One region of the Bradyrhizobium sp. SZCCHNR1051 genome, then DNA from elsewhere that is predicted to be linked to it. Evidence: predicted binding sites of a transcription regulator. Region 1 holds the regulator's gene; the other holds the start of a gene.
The links. The regulator LexA, encoded in region 1, represses DNA repair genes until DNA is damaged. The targets are predictions, from matches to a motif close to TGTTCNNNNTGTGTTCNG.

Region 1 (15,018 bases):
CCGACCATCGCCGGCCTGAAGCGGCGCGGCGTGCCGCCGGCTGCGGTGCGCGAGTTCATCAAGCGCATCGGCATCGCCAAGGCCAACAGCATCGTCGACGTCGGCATGCTCGAATTCTGCATTCGTGAGGAGCTGAACCGCACGGCGCTGCGTCGGATGGCCGTGCTGCGGCCGCTGAAGGTGGTGATCGAGAATTATCCGGAAGGCCAGGTCGAGGAGCTCGAGGCGATCAACCACCCCGACGATCCCGCAGCCGGCACGCGCAGGATCGCCTTCGGCCGCGAGCTCTATATCGAGCAGGACGACTTCATGGAGAACCCGCCGAAGAAGTTCTTCCGGCTGTCGCCGGGCAACGAGGTGCGGCTGCGCTACGCCTATTTCATCAAGTGCCGCGACGTCATCAAGAACGACGCCGGCGAGATCGTCGAGTTGCGCTGTACCTATGATCCGGCGACCAAGGGCGGCAACGCGCCGGATGGACGCAAGGTCAAGGCGACGATGCACTGGCTGCCCGCTGCGCAGTCGCTGACCGCCGAGATCCGCCTCTACAACCAGCTGTTCGCCAATCCGAGCCCCAATGCGGCCGACTTCACCGCCGATCTCAATCCCAACTCGCTCGAGGTCCTGACCGACGCGCTCATCGAGCCGGCGATCGCCGAGAGCAATTCGGACGCACCGATGCAGTTCGAGCGCCAGGGCTACTTCGTCCGCGATACGGATTCGACGCCCGACAAGCTCGTGTTCAACCGCACCATCGGCCTGCGCGACACCTTTGCGAAGGAGGTCGCGAAGGGATGAGATGGGGATCGCAGCCGCAGCTCAATTGATCGCTGCGAGGCCGGCCTCGGTCAGCGTTGGTACGCCATCGCTGACCTCGACCAAGCCGCGCTCCGCGAGGAGCGAGAGATCATCGTCGGCGACGGGGGAGAGCGTGAGCCGGTGGGCCTTGATGTCCCGCAACGTCCAGCGCAGGTGGATCGCCGTGTCGAGCGCGAGGTCGGCAAAGGGATCGTCATTGTCATGGTGGTCCATACCCGCATAAGCCCGTGCGGTGCCGAAAGTTCCAATGACGTTCCCGGCACCGGGATTGGATTCTCGTTCCGTTCCGCTAGTCGGATTCCCCGTGGTTTCGCTAGCCTCCATGCCCGTGAAGTAACGGGTGGTGTGGGCAATGGCGGAGCCGGTCAGGCCGCCGGGAGGGCGTCGCGGGATCGCGGGCGCGATGGCCGATGTCTGGCCGCCGCGCGGCGCGCTGGCCGGCGGCTGGCCCGCGATCGGGGCCGGCGCGTCGTCGGCATTCGCCGCCCGCCTGAAGAGCTGGGCGGTCGAGGAGGCCGGGGCGGGCCGGCTGCTGCCCTGGGTGCCGGTGGCGTTCGGGGCCGGCATCGCGCTGTACTTCACCGCCGATCACGAGCCGGTGCTCTGGATCGCCGCCACCACCGCGGCGCTGCTCTGCATCGTCGCCATCATGATGCGGCGGCATCGGATGTTTCCGGTTGCCGTGATGCTCGCAGCTGCAGCGTGCGGCTTTGCCGCGGCGACCATCAAGACCGCGCGTGTCGCACATCCGGTGCTGGCGCGGCCGCTGTACTCCGTGGCGCTGTCCGGCTTCGTCGAGGCGCGCGACGTCCGCGAGCGCAGCGATCGGATCGTGCTGCGGGTGACGTCGATGGAGAGCCCGCGCAACGCCGTCACCATCGCGCGTGTCAGGCTCGCGGTGCGTAAGGGCACGGCGCCCGAGGTCGGCAGCTTCGTGCAGCTCAAGGCGCGGCTGCTGCCGCCGATGGCCCCGGTGCGGCCGGGATCCTACGACTTCGCGCGCGACATGTTCTTCCAGGGCATCGGCGCCTCCGGCTTCGTGATGGGCGCGATCACGACGGCGACGCCGCCGCAGGCCGCCGGCTTCGGCCTGGGCTATGCGGCGGCCATGCAGGGTCTGCGCGATGCGATCGACGCACGCATCCGTGCCCGCCTGACGGGCGATGAGCGCGCCATCGCCACCGCGCTGCTGACCGGCCGGCGCGACGCCATCACGCCCGATGTCAACGATGCGATGTTCGTCTCCGGCCTCGGCCACGTGCTGTCGATCTCAGGCTATCACATGGCCGTCGTCGCCGGCGTCGTGTTCTTCGCCGTGCGCGCGCTGCTTGCGCTGATCCCCGGCCTCACTATCAGCCATCCGATCAAGAAATGGGCGGCCGCGGCGGCGCTGGTCGCGGCGGCGTTCTACCTGCTGCTGTCGGGCGCGGAGGTCGCGACGCAGAGATCGTTCTTCATGACGGCCGTGGTGCTGATCGCGGTCATGGTCGATCGCCGCGCCGTCACCTTCCGCACGCTCGCGGTCGCGGCGATGATCGTGCTGATCGCGGCACCCGAAGCGCTGGTGCATCCGAGCTTCCAGATGTCGTTCGCGGCGACGCTCGGCCTGGTCGCGCTGGTGCAGTTCGGCCTGCCCAAACTGTTTGCGACGCCGGACAGCTCCACGACGCAGCGCATCGCGCTGTGGGGCGGCCGCGAGCTCGCGATGCTGCTGCTGGCCTCGCTGATCGCGGGGCTTGCGACCACGCCCTATGCCGCGTTCCACTTCCATCGCGTCACGCCCTATGGCGTGCTCGCCAATCTCGCGGCGATGCCGGTGGTTTCGGTGCTGGTGATGCCCGCCGGACTGCTCGGCCTGCTGGCGGCGCCGTTCGGGCTCGACGGTCCCTGGTGGACGCTGATGGGCCTCGGCATCGACTGGATGATCGCGGTGACGCGCTGGGTGGCGGCGCTGCCCGGCGCGGTCGGGCGCATCCCGGGCTTCGGCATCGGACCGCTGATCCTGGCCAGCCTCGGCGTCATCCTGATCGGCCTGCTGCGCACACCGCTGCGTTGGTCGGGCGCCGTCGGGCTCGTGGTGGCCACCGCGTGGGCCGCCACGACGCCGCTGCCCGACGTCCTGATCGCCGGCGACGGGCGCGCGGTGGCGGTGCGCGGCCGTGACGGACGCCTGCATGTGATGCGCACCGGCAAGGACGTGTTCGCCACCAAGGAGTGGCTCGCGGCCGACGCCGATGCCCGGCTGCCGGCGGATTCATCGCTCGCCGATGGCGTCTCCTGCGACGAGGCGGGCTGCGTGGTCGCGATGGCCGACGGCCGATTCGCCGCCTTGACCCTGCGCGCCGAGGCGCTCGACGATGATTGCGCCCGTGCCGCGCTGATCGTCACCGCGCGCGCCGCGCCGTCATCCTGCGCGGCGGCCGTCATCGATCGCCAGCGCCTGCAGCAGCAGGGCGCCTTGATGCTGGTGCAGCGGGGCACCGGCTTCTCCGTCACGCCGGTGCGCGCTGGCGGCACCGACCGCCCGTGGTGGCCGGCGCCCGCCGAGGCCGGCGAGTTCGACACGACGCTGACGCCGCGTGCGCCGGTGTCGCGGCTTCAGGACGCGACGCCGCCGGAGACGGAGCAGGGCGAGCAGGATTGAGCGCCGGACAGCTCGAACGTGCTGAGATGATACAACGTGCTGAGATGATACTCGGTGTCGTCGGGTCCATCGAACAGCGAGGGACCTTCGACCAGCGTGAACGCAGCGCCCGGATATCGTTGCCAGACGGCGACGTCATCAACCGTGACCGTTAGCCATCCGAACGGAAGCATGTAGCGGCCGGGCTCGGTGATCCGGTCGGCCTTGTTCCAATCGATCTTGTTGACCGCGGCGGCAAGCTCCCCCGGCACACAATGCCGGCCGAGGGATGTCGTTCCTATTCGATGCGATGCCGGAGCGTGAGGTTCGCCCGAAAGGACCTTGCGCTTGCAGAAACCAAATCTCCCCCGGCCGAAAGCTCGCTCATGACCGAGAGAAATGCGGACGCGCAGGCGCTCAGGTGATGCTGATGCGGCGAATCGGTGTGGCCTGCGAAGCCGGAACGTCCTCCGCCATGCCCGGGCGGCGCTCGGCCGGCTGCTTGCTGACCGGCAATTGTAGCACGGTGACGCGCTGGCCCTCGCAGAGCTGGGTCACCAGCACGTGGCGGCCGTCGGCGAATTCGATCGCGTCGTGATGGCGATCGGGGATGTGCGTCTCGATGCTGTTGAACTTCGCGACGCGCTCGCGGATCGTCCGGGTCCAGAGCCAGCGGCTGTCGTAGCGGACGTCCTCGACAAATGCCAACTCGGTGCCGGGCAGCATGCAGACGGCGACGGTCGGCTCGCTCTCGAGGGCGAAGCCGCGGGTGGCGGTGCCGCGAAACGTCGTCGAGATCAACGTCTCGCCGACCTTGGCGGGACGGGACGCAACCGCATGGAGGCTGTAGTCACACATCGGATCGCTCCTCGTTGAGAGATAGCCGACCCACGCTCCCCCCGGACAGGCGCAGGCCTCTATCAGAGTGGACATCGATGGTGATGTTAGCGCGCGCTTCACGGCAATTCTGCGCTGATCTGCACCGCGTGCGCCCGCGGGCGATCACAAGCGTTTGAGCATGCCGCGCTGCACATCCTGAGGTGCATTCGCGCGTGACCAATTTCGATCGGCGGCGAAGCGCGTGCGCCCGTCGCCGATCGACCGATCGCGTCCGCGATCAGTACTTGCGATACAGCCCGACCAGCTTGCCTTGGATCTTCACCCGGTTCGGCGGCAGGATGCGCACCTCGTAGGCGGTGTTGGCCGGCTCCAGCGCGATCGATGCGCCGCGGCGGCGGAAGCGCTTCAACGTCGCTTCCTCATCGTCGATCAGCGCTACCACGATGTCGCCGGTGTCGGCGGTCTCGTTGCGCTGGATCAGCGCCATGTCGCCGTCGAGGATGCCGGCATCGACCATGGAGTCGCCGCGCACCTCGAGCGCATAGTGATCGCCGTTGCCGAGCATGTCGGCGGGCACGCTGATGGTGTGGCTGCGCGTCTGTAGCGCCTCGATCGGGGTACCGGCGGCGATGCGGCCCATCACCGGCACCGCGACGGGGCGCTCGCCATCGTCCAGCGCGGGAGTGCTGGTGCGCACCTTGCCGAGATTGCCCTCGATCACCGATGGGGTGAAGCCGCGGCGGTTGTTGGCGGCCTGTGACAGCTCGGGCAGCTTGATCACCTCGATCGCGCGGGCGCGGTTGGGCAGCCGGCGGATGAAGCCGCGCTCCTCGAGCGCCGTGATCAGGCGATGAATGCCGGACTTCGAGCGCAGATCGAGCGCATCCTTCATCTCGTCGAAGGACGGCGGCACGCCGGCTTCCTTGAGCCGCTCGTTGATGAACCGCAGAAGTTCGTACTGTTTGCGCGTCAGCATCTCGACCTGGTCCCCAGTTTGTTGTCGTCCGAGTCCAGGAGCTGCGCCTTGAGCACAAACCGGCTGAGAGCGCCTTGGAGTCGGACCATCATCGCGTCGCCCGCAACATACTAAAAACAAATCATGAACGGACACTATATGTTCGATGTGTGTTCCGCAATCCTTAAATTGTAGTGAACGGACCGGGCTTTGCCGGGGGAAACGGCCTAGCTCGGCAGGCGCAGGATCTCGCACGGGCTGCCGGCGGCGGCCTTCGGCGCAAACGCCCGCCGGATCACCAGCGCCTGCGAGAGCGCGAGATTGCCGAGCAGCGACGAATCCTGCTGCGTCACCGGCGTTGCGATCAGCGTGCCGTCGGCGCGCTCCTCGAGCTGCGCCCGCAGATAGTCCTCGCGCGAATCGTTGGCCCCGAGCTCGCGGCCGAGCAGGGCGGTCTCGCGTGGCATGCGAGCTTCGTCGCGGCCGAGCAGCCGCCGAATCAGCGGCACCAGGAACAGGATGGCGCAGACATAGGACGACACCGGATTGCCGGGCAGTCCGATCACCCTCATGTCACCGAGCCGTCCGTGCATCATCGGCTTGCCCGGCCGCATCGCGATCTTCCAGAACGCCATCTCGACGCCCTCGGCTTCGAGCGCCTGCTTGACGAGGTCGTGATCGCCGACCGAGGCGCCGCCGGTCGTGATCAGGATGTCGGCCTTGGCCTCGCGCGCCCGCCGGATCCCGGCGACCGTGGCCTCCATCGTATCCGCGGCGATGCCGAGATCGATCGGTGTCGCGCCCTCGCTGCGCACCAGCGCCCGCAGGGCGTAGCCGTTGGAATAGACGATCTGGCCCGGGCCGGGCGTCGAGCCCGGCATCACCAGCTCGTCGCCGGTGGCGAGCAGCGCCACCTTCGGCCGGCACCGCACCGGCAGTGCCGGATGATTCATGCTGGCCGCCAGCGACAGGTCGCGGTCGCTGAGCCGGCGGCCCGCCTTCAGCAGCACCATGCCCTGGTGGAAGTCGACGCCCGCGGGCCGAATGTGCCGGCCCTTGATCGCGGCCTCGGTGATGACGACGTGGCCATCTTCGGCGATCGTGTCCTCCTGGATCACCACCGCGTCGGCGCCCTCAGGGACAACGCCACCAGTGAAGATGCGCGCCGCCTCGCCGGGTCCGACCACGCGATCGAACGGCCGCCCCGCCGCGACCTCGCCGATCACCCTCAGCCGCACCTTGGCCTGGGCTGCGTCCGCCGCGCGCACGGCGTAGCCGTCCATCGCCGACATCGCCTCGGGCGGCTGCGTCCGCAGCGCCGCGAGGTCGCGGGCCAGGATGCGGTGATGGGCCTCGTCCAGCGTCACCAGCTCCTCGGCCAGCGGCTCGGCGCCGGCGAGCACGGCGGACAACGCATCAGACACCGGCATCAGGGCCATGAGAGTTCCTTCGGACGGAGACGGCAGATCGAATGAATCGCCTTCTAACCGAACGCGCACGGCTCGGCCAAGGGCTCAGGCCGCTTCCTGCCTTCTGATCGTCTGATGTGGGCCGCGTCCGGGCCGCTGCCTCACGATCGCGCGAGAAAGTCTGCAATCAACCGCGTGACCTCCTGCGGACGTTCCAGGCTCGGCAGGTGCGCCGTTCCGGCCAGCTCATGTCCTGACCCGTTCGGCATTGTTGCGGCGAGCAGCCTGCTTCGCTGCTGGATGTGAGGAAAGTCCAAGTCCCCCCAGATGACGAGCGATGGCGCGACGATCTCCGCGAGGCGCGGGAAGGCTGGTGCCATATCGAGAGTCGCGCCGGTTGGCGGCGCGCGGAGTGCGGCGGCGTTCTTCTTCAGGAACGTCTCGCGTGGCTCGCCGGAGATGCGTCCCTCGCGCTGCAAGGGACCGTCGACCCACAGATGCGCCTTGATAGCGCTGACCCGATCCCAATCCTGTGCGGCCTCGGCAGCGGCCAACGACGCCGTTAGCGCCTTGATCTCCGGTGGATAGACCGGCTCCGGCGCGCCGCTGATCGAAGGTGCGATCAGCACCAGCGATGCCATACGTGACGGATGGCGAAGCGCGAAGTCGAGCGCGATGCGGCCTCCTTGCGAGCAGGCAATCAGCGTCGCCGGCCGCCCCGGCGCGAACGCGTCGACGACGGCGAGCAGGTCCTCGACCGGAGAATGAGCTTCCTCATAGGCGACCGTCTCACCAAATCCGCGCCGGTCATAGGCGATCGCCATATGCGTTGCCGCGACGCCCTCGATCTGCGCGCGCCACATGGAGCGGTCGAACACTGCGGCGTGCAGGAAGACGACAGGGTCTCCCTGGCCGGCAACCTCGGCGGCGAGCCGCGCGCGGCCGGAGCAGACGTGATGCAGAGAGTTCATTTTGAATGCTATCCCGCAGCCGCACGACAGGCTGCTCGCTCGGTCGTGTGCAGGATGTCCGCCACCATGTTCCGCAGCCAGACCGATGCTGCATCACGATCGAGCTGCAGCGGCCAGACCATCGAGACGGCCGGCAGCCGCAGCTTCAACGGCGCGGGACAGAGCGTCAGCCCAAATCGCGGCCCGTAGAGCTTTGCCATCCTGGTCGGTATCGTCGTGATCACCGGTGATGCGGCGACCGTCGCCAGCACGCTGAGGAATTCCGAGGAGGCTGAGACCACGTTGAGCTCGGTCCCGATCTCATCCAGCGCCGCCTCCAGACAGCCCTGCAGGCTGTTGGTCAGCGTCACCAGCGCGTGCGGAAGCGACAGATAGTCGGCGAGGCTGATCGGCGTTTTCATCGCGATGCGCTTTGGATTGTAGACGCAGCTCAGCGCCTGCTCGAACAGGAGCTGGGATCTGTGCCGCTGTGCGACGGCGTCGAAGCAGCCGACCGCGACATCCAAGGCTCCGTCGTCGAGCAGGCGATGCACCTCGTTACGTTCGGTCGGCCGGCTGAGAAGCCGCACGCCGGGCGCCGTTCGACGGAGCACCGCGGTGAGCTCGGGGATCAGCAGCAGCTCGACCTCACTTGAAAATCCCAGGCGGATGGTGCGCTGCTCGGTCGCCGGGTCGAACTCCGGTGCGGCATGCAGCGCTGCCTGCATCTGCCCCAGCGCCGCCCGAACCGGCCCGGCGAGCACCGCAGCCTTTGGCGTCGGCTGCATGACGGCGCCGACGCGGACGAACAGCTCGTCCTGCAGCAGCACGCGAAGCGTCGACAGCGTATGGCTCATCGCAGGCTGACCCACCTTGAGGCGTGCGGCCGCGCGCGTCACGCTGCGCTCCTGCATGAGCGCGTCGAACGCGACCAGCAGATTGAGGTCGAAGGAGCGAAGATCGAAGTGATCGATGGACTGCATGAGCTGGATCGATTTGAGGAATGTATGACCTAGTCCTAGATCTCGGCCCAGACAAGACCACCGTTCGGATCGAGGCCGCCAGACATGCAGGACATCACGACCTATCGCGTCGGAGACGCCACCATCACCAGGATCTTCGAGATCGGCCTCGATGCGGTCGAGGGCGAGTTTTTGTTTCCGGGCGTAGAAGCAGACAGCATCGTTCGGGAACGAGGCCAGGTGGGGCCGGGATCGGTCGATCCGCACACGGGATCGTTGCGCCTGAGCATCCATAGCTGGCTGGTGCGGACGCCGGAGCGGGTGGTCCTGATCGACACGGCCACCGGCAATGACAAGGAGCGGCCCGGCGCAGCAGTTCTGCATCGCTTGAACGAGCCGTTTCTCGACCGGCTGCGGGCGGCCGGCGTCGCCCCTGGCGATGTCGATCTCGTCCTGATGACGCATCTGCACGCGGATCATGTGGGGTGGAATACGCAGCTTGCCGATGGCCGTTGGACGCCGGTGTTTCCGAACGCCCGGTACGTTTTCTCAGGCCGCGAGCGCGCCTATCTGGCGGCACTGTCGGCCGCTGACGGCTCGGATGCCGCGATCAGGGATGCGGCCGGTCTCGGTCGCATGCTGCATCCGCCGCTGCCAGGGGTCTACGAAGACAGCGTGCTGCCGATCGTCGAGGCCGGCCTCGCGCGTGAGATCACGGTCGATGGCAGCGAGGTCGTGGATGGCTTCCGCTATCTGCCGAGCCCTGGTCACAGCATCGATCACGCCTGCATCAGTCTCACCTCGCGCGGCGAGCGCGCGCTGTTCTGGGGCGATGTGATGCATCATCCGCTGCAGGTCGCGCGTCCGGATTGGAACTCGGTCTATTGCGAATTTCCGGATGCGGCGCGGACCTCACGCCGATGGGCGATGAACCATGCCGCCGAGACCGGCTCCCTCGTGTTCACGACCCACTTCGCCGAGTCCTCGGCCGGGCGGATCAGCCGCGACGGCGACCGGTTCGCGTGGCAGTTCGCCTGATCCGAGGTGACCATGACCGAGAACGCAACGTCCTCCTCGCGCATCGTTTCCGAGCGCCGCCTGATCGAAGGCCCGGTGTCCGATGTACAGCTTCAGCTCATCAACAAGCGCCGGCATGACGTGCAACGGTTCTCGGCCGAGCGCACGCTGGTGATGATGCACGGCGCCACCTTTTCATCCGCCAGCCTGTTCGACGTCGCGGTTGGTGGCGCCTCCTTCATGGATGTCCTGGCGCAGGCCGGCTACGATGTCTGGGCCGTCGATGCGCGCGGCTATGGCGGCTCCAGCCGGCCGCCGGAGATGTCGCGGGCGGCCGAGGAGGGATCTCCATTGGTCAATGCGCGGACCGCCGTGGACGATTTCGGCGCGGCGGTGGACTTCATCTGCCGGCATCGCGACGTCCCGCGCGCCAACGTGCTCGGCATGTCCTGGGGCGCCACCGTCGCGGGCATGCTCGCGAGCGCGGCGAGCGCGAAGCTCGAGAAGCTGATCCTGGTGACGCCGCTCTGGCTGTCCAGCGAGCCGCTGCGCATCGACGCCGGCGGACCGCTCGGCGCCTATCGGATCGTCAGCCCGCGCGCGTTCGAGGCTGCGTGGCGCGGCGCCGCTCCGGAGCAGGCGCGGGACAAGCTGATTCCGGACGGCTGGTTCGAGTCCTGGGCGGAGGCGACGCTCGCGACCGATCCGGACTCGCCGTACCCCGGCGCGATCCGCGCGCCTTCGGGCGCGGTGCAGGACGTGCGCGAGCATTGGACCGTGGACCAGCCGATCTACGATCCCAGCACGATCAACTGCCCTGTTCTCGTGCTCTCGGCGGAATGGGATGTGGACGTTCGCTTCGACGTGGCGCACGACCTGTTCGTTCGTCTCGTGAGCGCGCCGTACAAGCGCCTGGTCGAGATCGGGCAGGGCACGCACATGATCCTGATGGAGCGGAATCGACGGCAGGCGTTCGACGCGGTGATCGGATTTCTGGACGAGCGCGTCGTGCCGGCGCGTTGATCGTCGCGCGGACGGCCTGCACCGCGTTAGAGCGGATGCCGAATCCAGACATTCGGCTCGACATAGGCGGCATGGTCGTGCTCGACCGACGCGAGCACGGGCACGAGAGCAGCGGGGACCTCGATCTCACCCGAGCGATCGAAGGTCACGCCGGTCCATTGCGACCACTCGGCAAGCGTGCCGACGATGGTCATCGAGCACGGCGCGATCTTGACGATCTCGCCACCGATGCCGAGGTGCGTGCGCAGCCAGGAATCGACCAATCGGCCGTCTTCGCGCCGCTGATCGAGATAGGCGCGCATCGGCGTCCGCGGCGCCAGATGTTTCTGGTTCGGTCGCACCGGCGCATACAGCTCGGCAAAACCTTTGGCGCGTGCGCAGCCTTTCAGAGCCGCGAGCATGGCGAGCGAGCTGCCGGGCACGCGCGCCTTCGGCAGCAGCGCAATCTCCAGCGCGCTCATCGTCGTCGGCCGCCGTCCCAGCAGGCGGTCCTCGTGACCCCAGCGGATCACCTCGTCCCAGCCCGCATCCGGCAGCGTGCGGCGGCCGTCGATGCCGAAGGTGAAGGGGACGGCGAAGGCGCGCCCGACCACCTCGTCACCGGCGAGCGCCACGTAGGCGCAGTCCGCATATTGGTCGAACACGGGCGAGTCGAAGTACAACATCGCCGTCCGGTCTTGACGCATGAACTCGAGCTAAAGACCATCGAGCCCGGGCGAGAACACGCGCGGGATCAGGTCGGCCGATCACGCAAACAAATGATGTCGAGGGGCATTCGGTTCTTCCGGGCGGCGGGGCGTGCAGGAGCGGACAGCTTAGGCGGTCGGGTCGTCTGCGACCAGCGGATGCGGCGGGAGACGGGCCGGATCGCGCCCTTGCCGGCGGTCGAATTTAGGATTCGCTTTTTCGGAAAAGTCTGCTATGCTGATTTGGTCCCGTGCTCGACAGGAGGGGCGCTTCGCGATCGTCACGGACGTGGAGCGCGGGATGCGGTGGCCGCGACGTGTCGCAGCGTGCCCTGATGGCGCGCGGACGAACGGCATGGCGCGGACGTGAAGTCGCGTGGTCCTGGCATCCCGAAGCTGATGCCAAGCCGGCGGGTGATGATGATCCCGACGGCGACGGTGGCCAACAAGCCGGGCACCGGGGAGATCGCGTATAAACGTGAAGACCATCGCGCAGGGAATGCCGGATGTCGGCTGGACCTGTGGTGACTGCCGCCTGCTTTTTTTCTGCAGGCGGGCCATGGGTTGCGGCCAGCAGCCCGGCATTCCCTGCGCCCTCCGATTGGAGGAGGGTGAGATGAGAGCAGCAAAGCTCGGGCACATCGTGTCGCGAGAACTATTTTGCATGAGTGGCACCGTCATTGCGAGCGCAGCCTTTCAGAACGTCACGCCGCTGGCCATGACGCACCCTTGCGCGATGCGATCAGATCCCGAGCGCCTCCAGCGCCGCGGCGATGTCGGCCGTCGAGCGCACCAGCACCGCCTGCAGCCCGCTGGCCCGCGCGCCGTCGATGTTTTCAGCGAGGTCGTCGAAGAACAGGATGCGCTCGGCCGGCGCGCCGATCGCCCGCACCACGTGATCATACGCCTCGGCATCCGGCTTTCGCAGGCCGATCGACGACGACAGGAAGATCTCGCGAAAGTGACCAAGCAGGTCGGCGTAGCGCGGCGAGAAGTGATCGATGTGCGGCTGGTTGGTGTTGGAGAAGGCATAGAGCGGCAGTTTCTCCGCCGCGCGTGCGAGCAGCGGGACGATGCCCGGCATCGGACCGACGAAGATCGCGTTCCAGCCCTCGAGAAACTGCGCGTCGGTGATGTCGATGCCGAGCTGCCGGCGCAGGTTGGCGAAGAACGCGGCGTCGGAGACCGTGCCGCGCTCGTGGCCGTGATAGATCTCGTCGCGCACGAAGCGCGCGGCGAGATGCTCCGGCGCGCAGCCGGCATGCGCGGCCCAGCGCGAGACGACCTGGACGAAATCGATGTCGATGACGACGCGGCCGAGATCGAACAGCAGCGCGTCGGCGTCGCCGGGGCGGAGAGCGGAGGAGGGCATGGAGGGGGGCGTCGATGGCTGGCGTTGAACGGAAGGGCCTCCGCCTCAATAACGGTAGGGCTCGATGTCGACCAGCGGAAACGCGCTGACGACGCTCGGCTGGTTGGTGGCGGTTGCCGGATGCAGGTAGGAGCCGTTGAGCTCGGCGAACGAGGTGACGCCGAGCAGGCCGAGCGCGCGGATGACCTCGTCCTCCAGCAGCTCGAGCATGCGCAGGATGCCGTCCTCGCCGGCCGCGGCGAGCGCCCAGCATTGCAGCCGGCCGATGCCGACGAGGTCGGCGCCGGAGGCGATCGCCTTGACGATGTCGGTGCCGCGGCAGAAGCCGCCGTCGACCATGATCTTTGCCCGGCTCTTCACGGCGGCGACGATCTCCGGCAGCACATGCATGGCTCCGCGGCCATGGTCGAGCTGGCGGCCGCCATGGTTGGAGACGTAGATCCAGTCGACGCCGTGATCGACCGCAATCTGCGCGTCCTCGGCAGTCGCGATGCCCTTGATGATCAGCGGCAGCTTGAACTTGTCCTTGATCAGCTTGACGGTGTGCCAGCTCAGCGCCTTCTGGTGGTCGCCGCCGGTCGCGCGCAGCCGGCTTTCGCGGACGTAGCGCTTGGCGATGTCGCGCTCGCGCCGGCTGTAATGGGCGGTGTCGACGGTCAGGCAGAACGCGGTGTAGCTGTTGGCGACCGCCCGGCTCACATAGTCCTCGACGAAGGCGTCGTCGCCGCGGACATAGAGCTGGAAGATTCGCAGCGCGTCGGGCGCGGCCTCGGCGGTCTTCTCCAGCCCGGGTTCCGACACCGAGCTCAGCATGTGCGCCGCTCCGAATCGGCCCGCCCCACGGGCCACGCTGGCCGCCCCTGCCGGATCGAAGATTTCGAGCGCACCGACCGGGGCCATGACCACCGGCAGGCGCAGCTTGCGTCCGAAAGTTTCGACCGAGGCATCGACCCTGGACACGTCGCGCAGCACGCGCGGACGGAACGCGATCTCGTCGAGCGCCATCCGGTTCCGACGCAGCGTGGTCTCGGTTTCGGCCCCGCCGATGATGTAGTCCCAGGCGTTCTGGTTGAGCTGGGCGCGCGCCTTGCGGATGAGCTCGTGCAGGTTCTGGAACTTCTCGTCGCTCGAGCCGAGTTCGACGTTCCGCCACCCGGCCTCGATCGGGGTCCGTTGGTTCATGTTTGCCTCCCAGCGACTGTCATGTTTGCGGTTTTGCCGCGGAGCATTGCCCATGGAGCGGGCCGGGAGCAAGCCATTCCGAACTCGAGCTTCCCGGGCGCGCGCAGGGAGCGGCGCCCCGCAGGCCCAGGCCATCAAATCGCGGCGTGGTACACGGCTCGTCGAATTGTGATCATGGGTGTCCGTGAAAGACGGGGTATGTTCAGCCGGGCTCGGCGCCGGCGCAGCCTTGAGCTTGATTTCAGCCTGTGAACGTCCATTTCGGATGCGAGCGCCGGCGGTCGGGCCCCGGTACGGCGGCGCAATATCGGCCTTGAAGAAACCGGAAATGTGGTGTGTGTTCGCAACACAAATCGCGCCGGCAATGCGTGCGGACCATTTGATCGGCCGGCCATCCAACAAACGCTCGGGAAGCAAACAATGCGGAAAAACTGGCTGTTCTTGGCGGGCACGATGACCGGCGTCGGGCTGACCCTGATGGTCACGGGTCCCGACGGCGCGCAACTCGTTGCGAAGGCCAAGGCCGCGGCCGGCATGGCCGACACCTATTCGCAGCTCAATCTGTTCGGCGCGGTGTTCGAGCGCGTTCGCGCCGACTATGTCGAGAAGCCGAGCGATCCCGCGCTGATCGAAGGCGCCATCAACGGCATGGTGTCCTCGCTCGATCCGCATTCGCGCTACATGAACGACAAGTCCTGGCGCGACATGCAGGAGACCACGTCCGGCGAGTTCGGCGGACTCGGTCTCGAGGTCACCATGGAGGAGGGCCTGGTCAAGGTCGTCGCGCCGATCGATGACACGCCCGCGTCCAAGGCCGGCGTTCTCTCGGGCGATCTCATCGCCAAGATCGACGGCGAGGCGGTGCAGGGACTGACGCTCGAGCAGGCCGTCGCCAAGATGAAGGGCGGCGTCAACACCAAGACCAAGCTTACCATCATGCGCAAGGGCAAGGACGCACCGCTCGACGTTACGCTGACGCGCGAGATCATCAAGGTGCGCCCGGTCCGCTATCACACCGAAGGCGGCGACATCGGCTATATCCGCATCACATCCTTCAACGAGCAGACCACCGAGAGCCTGCGCAAGGCCGTCGCCAGCATCTCCAAGGACATTCCGCAGGAGAAGCTCGCCGGCTACGTGGTCGACCTGCGCAACAATCCGGGCGGCCTGCTCGATCAGG
Region 2 (15,018 bases), 110 kb from region 1:
GCGCTCCCTCTCCCCGTTCTTACGGGAAGAGGGTTGGGGTGAGGGGCAGCCGAACGGGTGGTGTGGGTGGTGAGACCTGTGCCCCCTCACCCGGATTGCATCTGGCGATGCAATCCGACCTCTCAGCGCGAGCGAAGCTCGTCGCGGCCCCGCATTCGCCTTCGCTCTGCGAGCTACGGCGGACAAGAGCGGGGCGAGGTGGGTACAAGGCAAGCCGCTGTGCCACTCCTCGTCTCTCAGATCCTATTCGAGCTTTTCTGCTCGCAGCCGTGCTCGTCTGCTGCGCCAGTGCCCACGCCGAAGAAGCCTTCGTCACCAATCAGCTCAGCGATGATCTGACCATCGTCGACCTCGCGACCTCGAAGCCGGTGGCGACGATCCCGATCGGCGGCAAGCCGGCCGGCGTTGCGGTGGCTGCCGACGGACGCTTCGCCTATGTGGCGAGTCCGGACGACAAGAGCATCAGCGTCGTCGACGCTGTCGCGCGAAAGGTTGTTGGACGGATCGAGGTCGGTGGCGGCCCGCTCGGCATTGCCGTGACGCCGGACGGTTCGACGGTCTACGTCGCAGACTGGTACAACGCCGCAATTCGCGTGATCGATGCGAAGACCCGGACCGTGACCGGCAGCATCGCGGTCGGCGCCTCGCCGTCGGGGCTTGCGGTGACACAAGACGGCAAGCTGCTGCTCTCCGCCGACCGCGACGACGACATGGTCTCGGTGATCGACACGGCGACGCGCCAGCGCCTTGCGACCATCAAGGTTGGCACGCGGCCGTTCGGTGTCACCATCGACGCCGAGGGCAAGCGCGCCTACACGGCGAATGTCGCCTCCAACGACGTCTCGGTGATCGACCTCGCCGAGCGTCGCGAGATCGGCCGGGTCAAGACCGGCTTGCGGCCTTATGCGGTGGCGCTGGCGCAGGGCAAGGGCTTCGTAACCGACCAGTATGACGGCACGGTCAGCGTGTTCGACCTGGCGAGCCTCCAGCCGCTCCAGCGCATCAATGTCGGTGACTATCCCGAGGGCATCGAGGCGACGGCCGACGGCCGACGCGTCATCGTCGCCAATTGGGAGAGCAACATCCTGAGCGTCATCGACGTGGCCGCACTGAAGGTCACAGGGGAGATCAAGGTCGGCAACGGCCCGCGCGCGTTCGGCGCGTTCCTGCGGCGGTGAGGCAGGCCGGCCAGTGGCGGGAATGGAGTTGCATCTGCAGCCTCCGTCATTGCGAGCGTAGCTCGCAATGACGCGGGGAGGTATCGAGGCTCGTCGTTATCCCTGCATGTCGCCGGCGCTGATGCAGGCTACGAATCTCGTCTGGCGGGCACCACCAACCGTTCCACGATCTCGTCCATCCGGGTGAACAGCAGCTCCGGCTGGTGGTCGCGCAGCGCCTGCTCCGCGGCATAGCCCCATGTCACCGCACCGAAGGCGATGCCGGCGGCGCGCGCAGCCTCGATGTCGCGGGTCTCGTCGCCGATCGCGATGACCTGGGCCGGGTCGACGCGCAGCCGCTTCAGCACCCGGCGAAACTTCCGTGCCTTGCCGAACACCGAGGCTGAGCAATCGAAATCGGCGAACAGACCGGCGCGCGATCCGAGCTTCTGCCGCGCGTTGGCCTCGCTGTCCGACGAGACCAATGCGAGCATGGTGCCGTTCGCGGCAAGCGTGTCGAGCATGATGTCGACGCCTGCAAACAGCGGGATGCTTGCTGCATGCGCCGTCTTCAGCCGGCGCACGTGGCGCGCGATCAAGGGCAGCTTCCAGCGCGGCACCTGAAGGAAATCGAGGATCTCACGGGTCGAGGCATGGCGCAGCCCGTCGATGTCCTGCTCCTCGACCTGACGAAAGCGGTACCGCACGGCGACGGCATTCACGTGGGTGCGAAACCACGGGAAGCTGTCGGCGAGCGTGCCGTCGAGATCGAAGATGACGAGGGAATATGGCATCGCGCGGGGTGAGCGTGGCGAGGGGCTGATGATCGTCGAGGCGTGTCGTCGTGCGACAGCCCTGCGCCATAGCAATGGGAGGGGCGGCGCGCAATGAGATGCGACCCTTGCGTGTCGCAGCTCCATCGTGACGTTCGATGATCAGGGGTTGAACATGTTGTGATGTGCACCTGGAAATAACGCGGTCTATGATCCCGATGCGCCGGCGGATCAGGGTCTGCCTGCCCGATTTGATCGAATTTGTTTTCATCATTCAAGCCAGAGAGATTTCACATGGCCCTCAACAAGGTTGCTGCAGCGTATCTGTCCTACTTCGCCTATATCGACGACGCGCTCGATACGGTCCAGCCGAACGATTTCGTGACGATGCTGAAGTCCGTTCCGTCGGGCGCAGCGAACGGTCCGTGGTCGCTCGTCTGGGGCCCGGCGGTCAACAACGGCGTGCTCGCCTATGTCGCGCAAGGCAGCGACGGCAGCTACGCGCTGGCGTTCCGCGGCACCGATGTCGACGGCTCGGTCGGCGGTGCCTTCGAGAACGTGCTCGCCGACGTCGATGCAGTCTTCCAGGTGCCGTGGCTGTATCCGCAGCAGGCCGGCTCGCCGCTGCAGATCAGTGCCGGGATCAACGATGCGCTGGCGCTGGTCATCGCGCTCACCGATCCCGCGACGGACCTGTCGCTGCTCGACTATCTGCGCGGCCTTGCGGGCAAGCAGAATCTGCAACTGATGGTGACCGGGCACAGCCTGGGCGGCGCGCTCGCCGTGGTGGCGACGGCGTGGCTGAAGGATCAACTGCCGAAGCTGAACTCGTCGCTGAAGTTCACGCTGTGGCCGCACACCTTCGCGGCTCCGACCATGTGGAACGCGGGCTTCGCGACCACCTTCGCGAAGGCCTATACCTACTATGCGGCGGTCAACAGCAACGACATCGTGCCGATGGGATGGGCCAATCTGAAAGGGATTCTCGTCACCTATGCGCCGCCGGCGCCGGTCCTGAAGGACACCAACTACTACTCGATCTACAAGCCGCTTGAGATCCTCAGCGCAACGATCCCGACCTATACGTCGATCGTGCCGAGCAATCCGGACCTGTTCACGATCACGCCGATCGTGGAGACGAACGATTCCTGGACCGCAGAAGCCGGCTACATGCATTCCATGCAGTTGCAGTACTTCCCGCACGCGACTGGCACGACGGCGCCGCCGCTGCCGGGGGTCACCAAGACCGGCGTGGCGCGGCCGCGGGCGGTCGCCGTCGCAGCGTGAGCTGCTGATCAGGGGACGTCGCCGTCCGGGTCGCGTCTCGCGTTGCCCTCTTGCGAGCCTGCTCCCGCAGGTCTGCAAGAGGGTTTTGACGCGCATCCGATCAACAATCTCTCACGGCCTTTGTGAGCGTGCGCTGCAGGAACGCCTTGCGCAGTGCGATCGTTGACCCCCGTACAAGAGCAAGGAGAGACACATGCAACGCACGCTCAAGATGGCCGCGCTGGCCGCCGCCACGCTGGTGCTCGGCACCGCCGCCGCATCCGCGCAGGGCTATGCCCGCTACGGCGACTCGATGGCCTGGGGGCCGCCGACACAGGGCAACGATTCCGAGCCGGTGTATGACGCCGCGCCGGCGCCGGCCTACGCGCCGGGTGAGGTGGCGTGGGGTACAACGGCCTGGGGCCACGGCTACAACGGCACCAACCATCCGACTCCTGGCTCGACCCAGGGCGATGTCGGTCCGTCCGGCAACAACAACGGCACGCTGACCGGTGTCTACCGGCAGTGGTAGCCGCCATCTCGCGTTAAACGTTAGGCGATCAAACCCGCCGCTCGACAAGAGCTGCGGGTTTGTCGTGTCGGACGGGTTCGCTGCGCGTGTCGGCGATGTCACGAAGCCATTGGATCACGAGGTCGCGCGAAGGTGAGCGTCGCGTTGTGTCGCACGATTGTTGTGGGGATCGGCGGAACCTTGGATGGATCGATATCGTTTGTTCTCCAAGAATTAGGAACGAAGGAGCAAGTTCATGACGCGCACGTTTGGATTCGCCGCGCTGACCGCCGTCACGCTCGTGGCCGGCACCGCTGCGGCCTCGGCCGGCGAATACGGCCCGGGCGGCTACGGCTATGGTGGCCAGGTCACCAGCACCTACGCCTACCGCGATTCCTTCGCCTGGGCGCCGGGGCCGGTCTATCAGGAAGGCTACGTCGCGGTCGCGCCGGGCCCGTATGACGGCCCGGGCTGGGGCACCGGCTACAACGGCACCAACCACCCGACTCCGAGCTCGACCCAGGGCGACGTCGGCCCGGGCGGCAACAACAACGGCACGCGCAGCGGATATTATCGCCAGTGGTAATCTGAGTTCGTTGTGGAAACATCGAGCCCGCCGCTCTGCAGAGAGCGGCGGGCTTTGCTGTGATGAACCGGTATCGACCACATGCGTCATTGCGAGGAGCGCGATGCAATCCAGAATCGCGTACGCGGCCCTGGATTGCTTCGCTTCGCTCGCAACGACGATCGATACAAGGGAATTGAGGGCAACTACTCCGCCGCCTCGCTGGCTGCGCCGCGGCTGCGCTTCTTCGGCTTGGCTGACTTCTCCAGCACCGGCTTGAGGAACTGCCCGGTGTAGCTGCGCGGCGCCTTGACGATGTCCTCGGGCGGGCCCCAGGCGACGATCTCGCCGCCGCCGTCGCCGCCTTCGGGGCCGAGATCGATCACCCAGTCGGCGGTCTTGATGACCTCGAGATTGTGCTCGATCACGACCACCGTGTTGCCCTGCGCGACCAGCTCGTGCAGCACCTCCAGCAGCTTCTTGACGTCGTGGAAGTGCAGGCCGGTGGTCGGCTCGTCCAGGATGTAGAGCGTGCGGCCGGTGGCGCGCTTCGACAGCTCCTTGGCGAGCTTGACGCGCTGCGCCTCGCCGCCGGAGAGCGTGGTGGCCTGCTGGCCGACATGGATGTAGTCGAGGCCGACGCGGCGCAGCGTCTCGAAGGTGTCGCGCACGCGCGGCACCGCCTTGAAGAACTCGGCGGCCTCCTCGACCGTCATGTCGAGCACATCGGCGATCGACTTGCCCTTGAACAGCACGTCGAGGGTCTCGCGATTGTAGCGCTTGCCCTTGCAGACGTCGCAGGTGACGTAGACGTCGGGCAAAAAGTGCATCTCGATCTTGATGACGCCGTCGCCCTGGCAGGCCTCGCAGCGGCCGCCCTTGACGTTGAAGGAGAAGCGGCCCGGCTCGTAGCCGCGTGCCTTCGATTCCGGCAGGCCGGCGAACCATTCGCGGATCGGCGTGAACGCGCCGGTATAGGTCGCGGGGTTGGAGCGCGGGGTGCGGCCGATCGGCGACTGGTCGATGTCGATGATCTTGTCGATGTGCTCCAGCCCTTCGATGCGGTCGTGCGGCGCGGCGGCCTCGTTGGCGCCGTTGAGCTTGCGCGCGATCGCCTTGTAGAGCGTGTCGATGAGAAGCGTCGACTTGCCGCCGCCGGAGACGCCGGTGATCGCCGTGAACAGGCCGAGCGGGATCTCGGCCGAGACGTTCTTTAAGTTATTGCCGCGGGCGTTGACGACCTTGATGGTGCGGCGATGGTTCGGTGGCCGCCGCTCGGGCACCTCGACCTCGAGCTCGCCGGTGAGATATTTGCCGGTCAGCGACGCCGGATTGCGCATGATCTCGGCCGGCGTGCCCTCGGCGACGATGTTGCCGCCATGGGTGCCGGCGCCGGGGCCGATGTCGAGCACGTAGTCGGCGAGGCGAATGGCATCCTCGTCATGCTCGACCACGATCACGGTGTTGCCGAGGTCGCGCAGCCGCTTCAGCGTGTCGAGCAGGCGGGCGTTGTCGCGCTGGTGCAGGCCGATCGAGGGCTCGTCGAGCACGTAGAGCACGCCGGTCAGGCCCGAGCCGATCTGCGACGCCAGGCGGATGCGCTGGCTCTCGCCGCCCGACAAGGTGCCGGAGGAGCGCGCCAGGGTCAGATAGTTCAAGCCGACGTCGAGCAGGAAGGTGAGGCGGTCGCGGATCTCCTTGAGGATGCGGGTGGCGATCTCGGTCTGCTGCGCGTTGAGCTGCTTCGGCACCTCGGCGAACCATTCGCCGGCAGCCCTGACGCTGAGCTCGGAGATCTCGCCGATGTGCTTGCCGGCGACCTTGACGCACAGCGCCTCGGGCTTCAGCCGGAAGCCGTTGCAGCCGGCGCAGGGCACGTCGTTGAAGTACTTGCCGAGCTCCTCGCGCGCCCATTCGCTCTCGGTCTCGCGGAAGCGGCGCTCGATGTTGGTGATCACGCCCTCGAACGGCTTTTTGGTGTCGTAGGCGCGGACGCCGTCCTCATAGGTGAACTTGATCTCGTCGTCGCCGGAGCCGTGCAGCAGCGCGTTCTGCGTCTTCTTCGGCAGGTCCTTCCACTTGGTGTCGAGCGTGAACTTGTAGAACTTGCCGAGCGCTGTCAGCGTCTGCAGGTAATAGGGCGAGGACGACTTGGCCCAGGGGGCGATCGCGCCCTTGCGCAGGGTGACGTCCTTGTCGGGAATGACGAGATCAGCATCGACGTGCTGCTCGACACCGAGGCCGCCGCATTCCGGGCAGGCGCCGTAGGGATTGTTGAACGAGAACAGCCGCGGCTCGATCTCGGGAATGGTGAAACCGGAGACTGGGCAGGCGAACTTCTCCGAGAACAGGATGCGCTCGGGCCCGCTCTTGTCATGGATCTTGGCGGTCTTCTTCTTCTCCTCGGCCGGGGCGGCGGAGGCGGGCGCGTCGGCGAACTCGATCACGGCGAGTCCCTCCGCGAGCTTCAGCGCGGTCTCGAAACTCTCCGCGAGGCGCTGGCCGATGTCGGGGCGCACCACGATGCGGTCGACGACGACGTCGATGTCGTGCGGGAACTTCTTGTCGAGCGTGGGCACCTCGGCGAGCTCATGGAAGGTGCCGTCGATCTTGACGCGCTGAAAGCCCTTCTTGAGATATTCGGCGAGCTCCTTCTTGTACTCGCCCTTGCGTCCGCGCACGACCGGGGCCAGCAGATAGAGGCGGGTGCCCTCGGGCAGCGCCAGCACGCGGTCGACCATCTGCGAGACGGTCTGGCTTTCGATCGGCAGGCCGGTGGCCGGGGAGTAGGGCACGCCGACGCGCGCCCAGAGCAGCCGCATGTAGTCGTAGATCTCGGTGACCGTGCCGACCGTCGAGCGCGGGTTCTTCGAGGTGGTCTTCTGCTCGATCGAGATCGCCGGCGACAGGCCGTCGATCTGGTCGACATCAGGCTTCTGCATCATCTCAAGGAACTGGCGCGCATAGGCCGACAGCGATTCGACGTAGCGGCGCTGGCCCTCGGCATAGATCGTATCGAAGGCGAGCGAGGATTTGCCGGAACCGGACAGGCCGGTGAAGACCACGAGCCTGTCGCGCGGGATCTCGACGTCGACGTTCTTGAGGTTGTGCTCGCGGGCGCCGCGGATCGTGATCGCCCGCAGGCTCGACTGGTTGGCTTGCGCGCGCTGCTTGGCCTTGAGCACTTCATCCATGACGATCGTCCCACGGCGCAGAGTCGCGCCATCGTTGCAGGCGCGTTCGCCGGAAGCCGGCCATCGGACGCCAGAGGGAAAAGGTATCGTCGGAACGTAGGAAGAACGGGGCTGGATTTCCAGTGCCGTCAGCGAATCATCAACAATGCGCTCAGGGAATGGCAGCGAATGGCAGGAGGCTGCCGGTTCCGTCCTGCCTTGTGCGCGATCCCGCAAAGAAAAAGCCCCCGCTCTGGCAGAGCGGAGGCTGTGTGCGTTGGCCCGGAGGCGAAGACTTAGAAGTGGTAGTTGATGCCGACCTGACCGGAATGCACGTTGAGCGTGCCGGTCGCGAGCGTGCCGAGGCCGGTGAAGGTGTAGCTCTCGCCACCGAAGCTCTTGTAGAGGTATTCGCCCTTCAGCGACCAGTTCGGGGCGAACATGTACTCGACGCCAGCGCCGACGGTCCAGCCGGAGTGGATCTTGCTGTCCGAAGCGGCGAAGCCCGGAGCCGTCAGCGAGATGCGGTTGTCAGCCCAGGCGTAACCACCGGTCGCGTACAGCAGGGTCGGGCCGAAGGCGTAGCCGATGCGGCCGCGGACGGTGCCCCAGTCACGGATCTTGGATTCGGCGTTGACACCGAGCGCGCCAACGTTTGCGTTGATGTCGGCCCAAGCGGCGTCGGCCTCGAGGCCGAACACGACAGCGCCCTGCTGCCAGTTGTAGCCGACGGTGCCGCCAGCGAAGCCGCCCTTCATGGCCGCGAAGTCAGCATCCTCGTTGGCATAGCCGCCCATGGCACCGATGTAGAAGCCGGTCCAGGTCAGCACAGGCGCGGCAACCGGCGCCTTGGTATAGGTCGGGCGCGCGGCAAGATCAGCGGCGGCAGCGGGAGCGGCCAGGGCGGCCAAGGCCACGGTCGCGAGCAGGATCTTCTTCATTCCAGTCTCCAGTTAATTCCTAGCAGTCCGCATCGCACCGAGAGTTTTACGCACGAAACAGACTCACCCGTTCAAGTTGACGAGGTTCCTATAGCCCGGTTCCGTACGGATTACCGTCACCCTGAAGACACACTCGCGGCCAAACCGCGTTTTTACGGGCAAGTTCCAGAAAGCCTATGTCACTCAACTGCTTGGTTCCGGGTGTGGCGAGCCGGCAAGGTGGCATCAGGGCAACAAAAAAGGCCGGCTTTCGCCGGCCTTTCTCGGAACCTGTCGGTTGCAGGTGTCAGTACTTGGCGATGACCGGGCCGCCGAAATGGTAGCTGAGGCCGGCCTTGACGGTGTGGACGGTGTCCTTCCACTCGGAGCGGTTGGTTGCGAAAGCGCTGTACTGGATCGCGCTCTTGCCGAAGTCGAGATAGTTGTACTCGAGCTTGGCCGACCAGTTCGGCGCGAACATATACTCGGCGCCGGCGCCGACCGTGTAGCCCCAGCGGGTGGTATTCTGGCTGAAGACGTTGCCGGGGACGCCGTCATAGCGATGCTGCAACTGGCCCACCGCGGCGCCGCCGCTGACGAAGAACAGGGCGGGGCCTGCGGCATAGCCGAGGCGGCCCTTGATGTCGCCGAAGCTGGTCAGCTTGGTGAAGAAGGTGTCGCCGAGGCCGGCATTGACCACGGCGGAGCGGCCGTTGATGTCGGCCCAGTGATAGTCGCCTTCGAGGCCGAACACGACGTTGTCGACCTGCCAGTTGTAGCCGACCACGCCGCCGACGAAGCCGCCATTGGTGTTGTAGTTCTGGGTGCCCAGGAAGCCCGGCGCATTGAAGCGGCCGAGGAAGGTCTCCTTGCTGGTGCCCCAGCCGCCGCCGCCCTGGATGCCGGCGTAGAGGCCCGACCAGCTCAGGATCTGCGCGACCATCGGCGGCGCCTTCGTATAGGGACGTGCCGCCATGTCGGCCGCCGAAGCGGACGTGGCCGTTGCGATGCCGACGAGCGCCGTCGTGATCACAAACAACTTCTTCATCAAATTCTCCCCCGGGAGGTTGGAATGACAAGCGATGGGCAAGTCATACACAGGGCATCCCGGTGAGGCTGTAACGCGCCCGCCACAGAAACGAAAAAGCGTTATAAATCATATATTTAGCACAAAAACGCCGCGACGCTGCCGGGCTGTTGACACGAAAAAGGCCGGCGCGAGGGCCGGCCTTTCCGAATGCGTGCGAGCGGCGGCTTTTTTCAGTAGCGCGTGCCCATCGGCGCCCCGAATCGATAGTTCACCCGGACTGTCGCCATGTCGATGTCCTGCTTGATGGTATCGACGCGCGACAGCACGGTTGCGGTGGCCGGGAAGCTGATGTCGCGCGAGCCCATGAACAGGTGGTCGTACTCGACGGCGACCGACCAGTTCGGCGCGAAGCCGAACTCGACGCCCGTGCCGACGGTGCCGCCCCAGCGGGTCTCACTGGCGGAATCCAGCAGCGTGCCGACCGGGAAGGGCGCAGCCGCATTCGCCGTGCCGGTGTATTTGTTGTGGGTGACGGCGGCGCCGCCCTTCACGTACCAGAGCACGTTGCCCCAGGCGTAGCCGACCTGGCCGGTGAACAGGCCGATCGCATCGGTCTTGGTGTTGTTGGTGATGCCCGCAGCCAGCGCCGCCGTGCTCGCATTGGACGACTTCAGGTCGGTCCAGTTGCCCTGGGCCTCGACGCCGAACACCCAGCTCGCCGCCTGCCAGCGATAGCCGACCTGGCCGCCGATGAGGCCGCTCGAGGCATTGTGGCAGCCTTCGGACTGGGTCGGCACGACCGGCACGCCGCCGACGCGATTGAGCGTCCAGCAGTTGTGGCTCCAATCGGCGCCGCCATTGACGCCGAGGTAGAACCCGGCCCAGTTCGGCAGCGGCGTGACATAGGCCGGCGGTGGCGCCTTGCTGTAAGGGCGCGTCGCGAAGTCGGCCGCTGAGGCCGGCGCCAGTCCCAGCGCCGCGGCGCTTGCGGTCAAGATCAAGGTCGTCTTCTGCATTCGTCTCTCCCCAGTCCCAATACACCACGCTCCGGATCCCTCCGATCCGGGCCCACGCGAAGGTGGCCTGTTGCTGGTTGTAGGAGAGACTGCTTTCTAAACTCGTGATCGGGAGCAGGCGCGTGGCGGGATGTGCCGAACGTACTTAAGCGCTGGTAAAGATCGCGACCGGTCGTGCAGATCGCAGAGCTGTCCCGAGGCGCGAGGGGGGGGTGAGCGCTTGGCGCGTCAGCCCCTGGAGTGCCAGTCTTCGACTGCCAGTCCTCGAGGGTCAGTGCTTGGATACGACGGGACCGCCCCAGCGATAGTTCACGCGGACCGTCGCCATGTCGACGTCCTGGCCGACCGCATCGGTCCGGCCCGCGGCTCCACCGGGAACGCCCGAGAAGCCCAGGGTGCGGTTGCCCATGAACAGGTGCTCGTATTCGGCTGCGACCGACCAGTTCTTGGCGAAGCCGACCTCGACGCCGGTGCCGACAGCCGCACCCCAGCGCGTGGCGCTGGACTGGTCGAGCACACCGCCAGTTGCCGTGGACAGACCGTTGTACTTCTCACCCGCAACCGCGGCGCCGCCCTTCACGTACCAGAGCACGTTGTTCCAGGAATAGCCGATCTGGCCGGTGAGCAAGCCGATCCCATTGATCTTGGTCTGGTTGGTCACGGGCGGGACCAACTGGCTGGTGTTGCTGCCCTTGAGGTTGGCCCAGTTTCCCTGGCCTTCGACGCCGAACACCCAGCCGCCGGCCTGCCAGCGATAGCCGATCTGGCCGCCAGCCAGCGCGCCGGTTGCGTCATGGCAGCCTTCCGCGTTGGTTGCGGCCACGCCGGCGAAGCTGACCTTGTTGGTCCAGCAGGTGCGGGCCGATGCGCCACCGGCATTCAGGCCGATATAGAAGCCACTCCAATCATAGATCGTCGTGATCATCGCAGGCGCTTTGGTGAAGGTGCGCGCGGGCAAGTCGGCAGCGATGGCCGGCGCAATCCCCAGCGCCAGCGAAGTTGTCGCCCCCAGCAACAGCCTTCTCATCGCATTCCCCAAACCAAGTCCGACGCCCGCACGCACACTCTCACCAACGCCCACCCGCCGGACCTTGATAGCCCCTTCCGTCGTAAAAAGCCGTCACCCAAATGACACAACGGCCCAGCAAGTACCGGTTCTGGCACACAAAAAAGGCCGGCGCGAGGCCGGCCTTTCGACACATTCGATTTGCGCGTGCAATCAGTAGCGCGACACGATCGGGCCGCTGAAGTGATAGGAGACGCCGGCCTTGACGGTGTGCACGGTGTCGCTCCACTCGGAGCGATTGGCCGGAACCGCGCTGTACTGAATCGAGCTCTTGCCGAAGTCGAGATAGTTGTATTCGACCTTGGCCGACCAGTTCGGCGCGAACATGTACTCGGCGCCGGCACCGATCGTCCAACCCCAGCGCCAGTTGTTCTGAGCGAAGCTATTCGCCGCGCCGCCATTGAGCGCTGCGTCGTAGCGGTGTTGGAGATCGCCGACGGCAGCGCCGCCGCTGACAAAGAACAGCGCCGGACCCGCAGCCCAGCCGAGGCGGCCCTTGATGTCGCCGAAGCCGCGCAGCCTGGTGAAGTAGGTATCGCCGAGACCGGCGTTGATGACGCCCGACCGGCCGTTGATGTCGGCCCAGTGATAGTCGCCCTCGAGACCGAACACGATGTTGTCGACCTGCCAGTTGTAGCCGACCACACCGCCGATGAAGCCGCCGCTGGTGTTATAGTTCTGGGTGCCGGCAAAGATCGCCGTATTGGGCGCTCCGAAGAAGGTCTCGTTGCTTCGGCCCCAGCCGCCGCCGCCCTGCAGACCGAGATAGAAACCGGCCCAGGTCGGAAGTGGCGCCGGCGCCACCACCGGGGCCTTCGTGTACGGGCGGGCGGCGAGATCGGCGGCTCCCGCCGGCGTCAGCGCCCCCAAAACCATTAAGCTGACAGCTCCGAGAAAAATTCTTTTCATCCCAAGTCTCCCGCGTTGGGCGTCTCCAATTGGTCCCCGGAGACGCACTTCTGTGAAGTTGGTGCGACCACGCTTGCGGCCCCAATCCGTCCAGAAATATACGCTATTCAACCCTGGATACCGTCTCCCAAAAGCCACAGCCGAGGAGGAAGTGCGGCGAGCTAACTTGATGAAAGTTAATCCCTTTTTCGTGAATAGGGAACTTTTTCCTGGTTCCATTTGCGAGGACTTGCGGTTCCGTCGAGTTCCGCGGAACTCGACGCACGGTTGTGGACATATGCGCGCGAACAAAACTGGAACAATGGCCTTCCGCCTGCTATATGTGGATAAGCAATGGACAGGGCGGGTGGACCGCGCGGCAACCGTATAGGGTCCGCCGCGAGAGGAAGGGTTAGCCACCGGACGCCGTGAGGCCGGTGTGGACGGCCGGTCCGATGATCGAGAACCGCGGGAGAGTGGTGATGGCGGGTAGTGTGAACAAGGTGATTCTGGTCGGCAATCTTGGCAAGGACCCCGAGATCCGGCGTACGCAGGATGGGCGGCCGATCGCCAATCTGAGCATTGCGACGTCGGAAACGTGGCGCGACAAGGCGACCGGCGAGCGCAAGGAAAAGACCGAGTGGCACCGCGTGGTGATCTTCAACGAGGGTCTTTGCAAGGTCGCCGAGCAGTATCTGAAGAAGGGCGCCAAGGTTTACATCGAGGGCGCGCTGCAGACCCGCAAATGGACCGACCAGAGCGGTGTCGAGAAGTACTCGACCGAGGTCGTTCTGCAGGGCTTCAACTCGACCTTGACGATGCTCGATGGCCGGGGCGGCGGCGGTGGCGGCAGCTTCTCCGATGACATGGGTGGCGGCGATTTCGGCAGCAGCGGTCCGTCGATGGCGCCTCCGCGCCGCGCGGTCGCTTCGGCCGGTGGTAGCGGACGCAACAGCGACATGGACGACGACATTCCGTTCTGAGGCGCAGGGGCGGCCGCACGACGTTCAGGCCGCTGCCGTCTGACCACGGGGGTGTTGCATGAGCTTCGCACCGCTGCTCGCCGCTGAACCCGCCGTCCTGCTGCACGCCGTCGCCGCGATGTCGGCGTTTGCGCTGGGACTCGTCCAGTTCGCGGCCCCGAAGGGGACCTTGCCGCATCGAACGATCGGCTGGGTCTGGGTCGCGCTCATGGTTGCCGTTGCAGCCAGCTCGTTCTGGATCCACACCATCCGGCTGGTCGGGCCATGGAGCCCGATCCACCTGCTGTCGCTCTACACGCTGGCCGTGCTGCCGCTTGCGGTGTGGGCTGCGCACCGCCATCGGGTGGCGGCCCATCGCCGGGCCATGATCACGCTGTTTTCCGGTGCCCTCGTGATTGCCGGAGTGTTCACGCTGCTGCCCGGACGGATCATGCACAAGGTGGACTTCGGGCCCTAGCCAGAGACGGTTCCCGAGCAGGCCTCGCGGAGCCGCGTCATGTGGTTAAGTCCCTGGAAAGGCGAGCAGAAAAAGCGCGGCCCACCTCGGTTTGGGGGTGGCCTGCGGCGCGCTCCTGCGCTATATGATTCCAAGCGATTTTCGCGTGTCAAAACCGACCGGTATCCCCTTTGTCCGATAAAGAAGATGAGAAGCCCGGCGAGCCGGGCGGACCTTCCGACATTCGTCCCGTTTCCATCCTCGACGAGATGAAACGCTCCTACCTCGATTACGCGATGAGCGTGATCGTGTCGCGAGCGCTGCCCGATGCGCGCGACGGCCTCAAGCCCGTGCACCGGCGCATCCTGTATTCGATGTACGAGCAGGGCCACACGCCCGACAAGAAATACGTCAAGTCCGCGCGCGTGGTCGGCGACGTCATCGGTAAATATCATCCGCATGGCGACCAGTCGATCTACGACGCCATGGTGCGCATGGCGCAGGACTTCTCGATGCGCGTGCCGCTGATCGACGGCCAGGGCAATTTCGGCTCCGTCGACGGCGATCCGCCGGCCGCCTATCGATACACCGAAGCCAAGCTCGCCAAGTCGGCGATCCCGCTGCTCGACGACATCGACAAGGACACCGTCGATTTCCAGCCGAACTACGACAATTCGGACAAGGAACCGTCGGTTCTTCCGGCCAAATATCCGAACCTGCTGGTCAATGGCGCCGGCGGCATCGCGGTCGGCATGGCCACCAACATCCCGCCGCACAATCTCGGCGAGGTGATCGATGCCTGCATCGCGCTGATCGACAATCCCGCGCTCACGATCGATGACCTCATCAACATCATTCCGGGGCCGGATTTCCCGACCGGCGGCATCATTCTTGGCCGCGCGGGCGCCCGCTCGGCCTACCATCTGGGCCGCGGCTCGATCATGATGCGCGGCAAGGTGACGATCGACACGATCCGCAAGGATCGCGAGGCGATCATCATCTCCGAGATCCCCTACCAGGTGAACAAGGCCACGATGGTCGAGCGCATCGCCGAGCTGGTGCGCGAGAAGAAGATCGAAGGCGTCGCCGACCTGCGCGACGAAAGCGACCGCGACGGCTACCGCGTCGTCGTCGAGCTGAAGCGCGACGCCGTGCCGGACGTCGTGCTCAACCAGCTCTACAAGTTCACGCCGCTGCAGACGAGCTTCGCCGCCAACATGCTGGCGCTCGACGG

Region 2: a site for LexA is predicted at 7,557-7,574, ahead of uvrA (excinuclease ABC subunit UvrA). Genes of this name have one in related genera too.

Annotation. Positions count from the first base shown of each region.
Region 1 is NZ_JAUEYJ010000001.1:310,006-325,023, reverse strand. It holds gene QW868_RS01445 (glutamine--tRNA ligase/YqeY domain fusion protein) at 1-798, shown strand, start outside; gene QW868_RS01440 (hypothetical protein) at 820-1,032, opposite strand; gene QW868_RS01435 (ComEC/Rec2 family competence protein) at 1,172-3,463, shown strand; gene QW868_RS01430 (hypothetical protein) at 3,418-3,636, opposite strand; gene QW868_RS01425 (hypothetical protein) at 3,860-4,300, opposite strand; gene lexA (transcriptional repressor LexA) at 4,560-5,258, opposite strand; gene glp (gephyrin-like molybdotransferase Glp) at 5,465-6,676, opposite strand; gene QW868_RS01410 (alpha/beta hydrolase) at 6,808-7,617, opposite strand; gene QW868_RS01405 (LysR family transcriptional regulator) at 7,626-8,579, opposite strand; gene QW868_RS01400 (MBL fold metallo-hydrolase) at 8,664-9,596, shown strand; gene QW868_RS01395 (alpha/beta hydrolase) at 9,609-10,598, shown strand; gene QW868_RS01390 (hypothetical protein) at 10,625-11,263, opposite strand; gene QW868_RS01385 (HAD family phosphatase) at 12,027-12,656, opposite strand; gene QW868_RS01380 (alpha-hydroxy acid oxidase) at 12,702-13,838, opposite strand; gene QW868_RS01375 (S41 family peptidase) at 14,259-15,018, shown strand, end outside.
Region 2 is NZ_JAUEYJ010000001.1:198,149-213,166, reverse strand. It holds gene QW868_RS00895 (cytochrome D1 domain-containing protein) at 246-1,178, shown strand; gene QW868_RS00890 (HAD hydrolase-like protein) at 1,307-1,951, opposite strand; gene QW868_RS00885 (lipase family protein) at 2,225-3,217, shown strand; gene QW868_RS00880 (hypothetical protein) at 3,411-3,728, shown strand; gene QW868_RS00875 (hypothetical protein) at 3,964-4,293, shown strand; gene uvrA (excinuclease ABC subunit UvrA) at 4,479-7,466, opposite strand; gene QW868_RS00865 (porin family protein) at 7,742-8,386, opposite strand; gene QW868_RS00860 (outer membrane protein) at 8,673-9,413, opposite strand; gene QW868_RS00855 (outer membrane protein) at 9,626-10,411, opposite strand; gene QW868_RS00850 (outer membrane protein) at 10,683-11,438, opposite strand; gene QW868_RS00845 (outer membrane protein) at 11,631-12,386, opposite strand; gene QW868_RS00840 (single-stranded DNA-binding protein) at 12,848-13,348, shown strand; gene QW868_RS00835 (DUF2306 domain-containing protein) at 13,407-13,805, shown strand; gene gyrA (DNA gyrase subunit A) at 13,976-15,018, shown strand, end outside.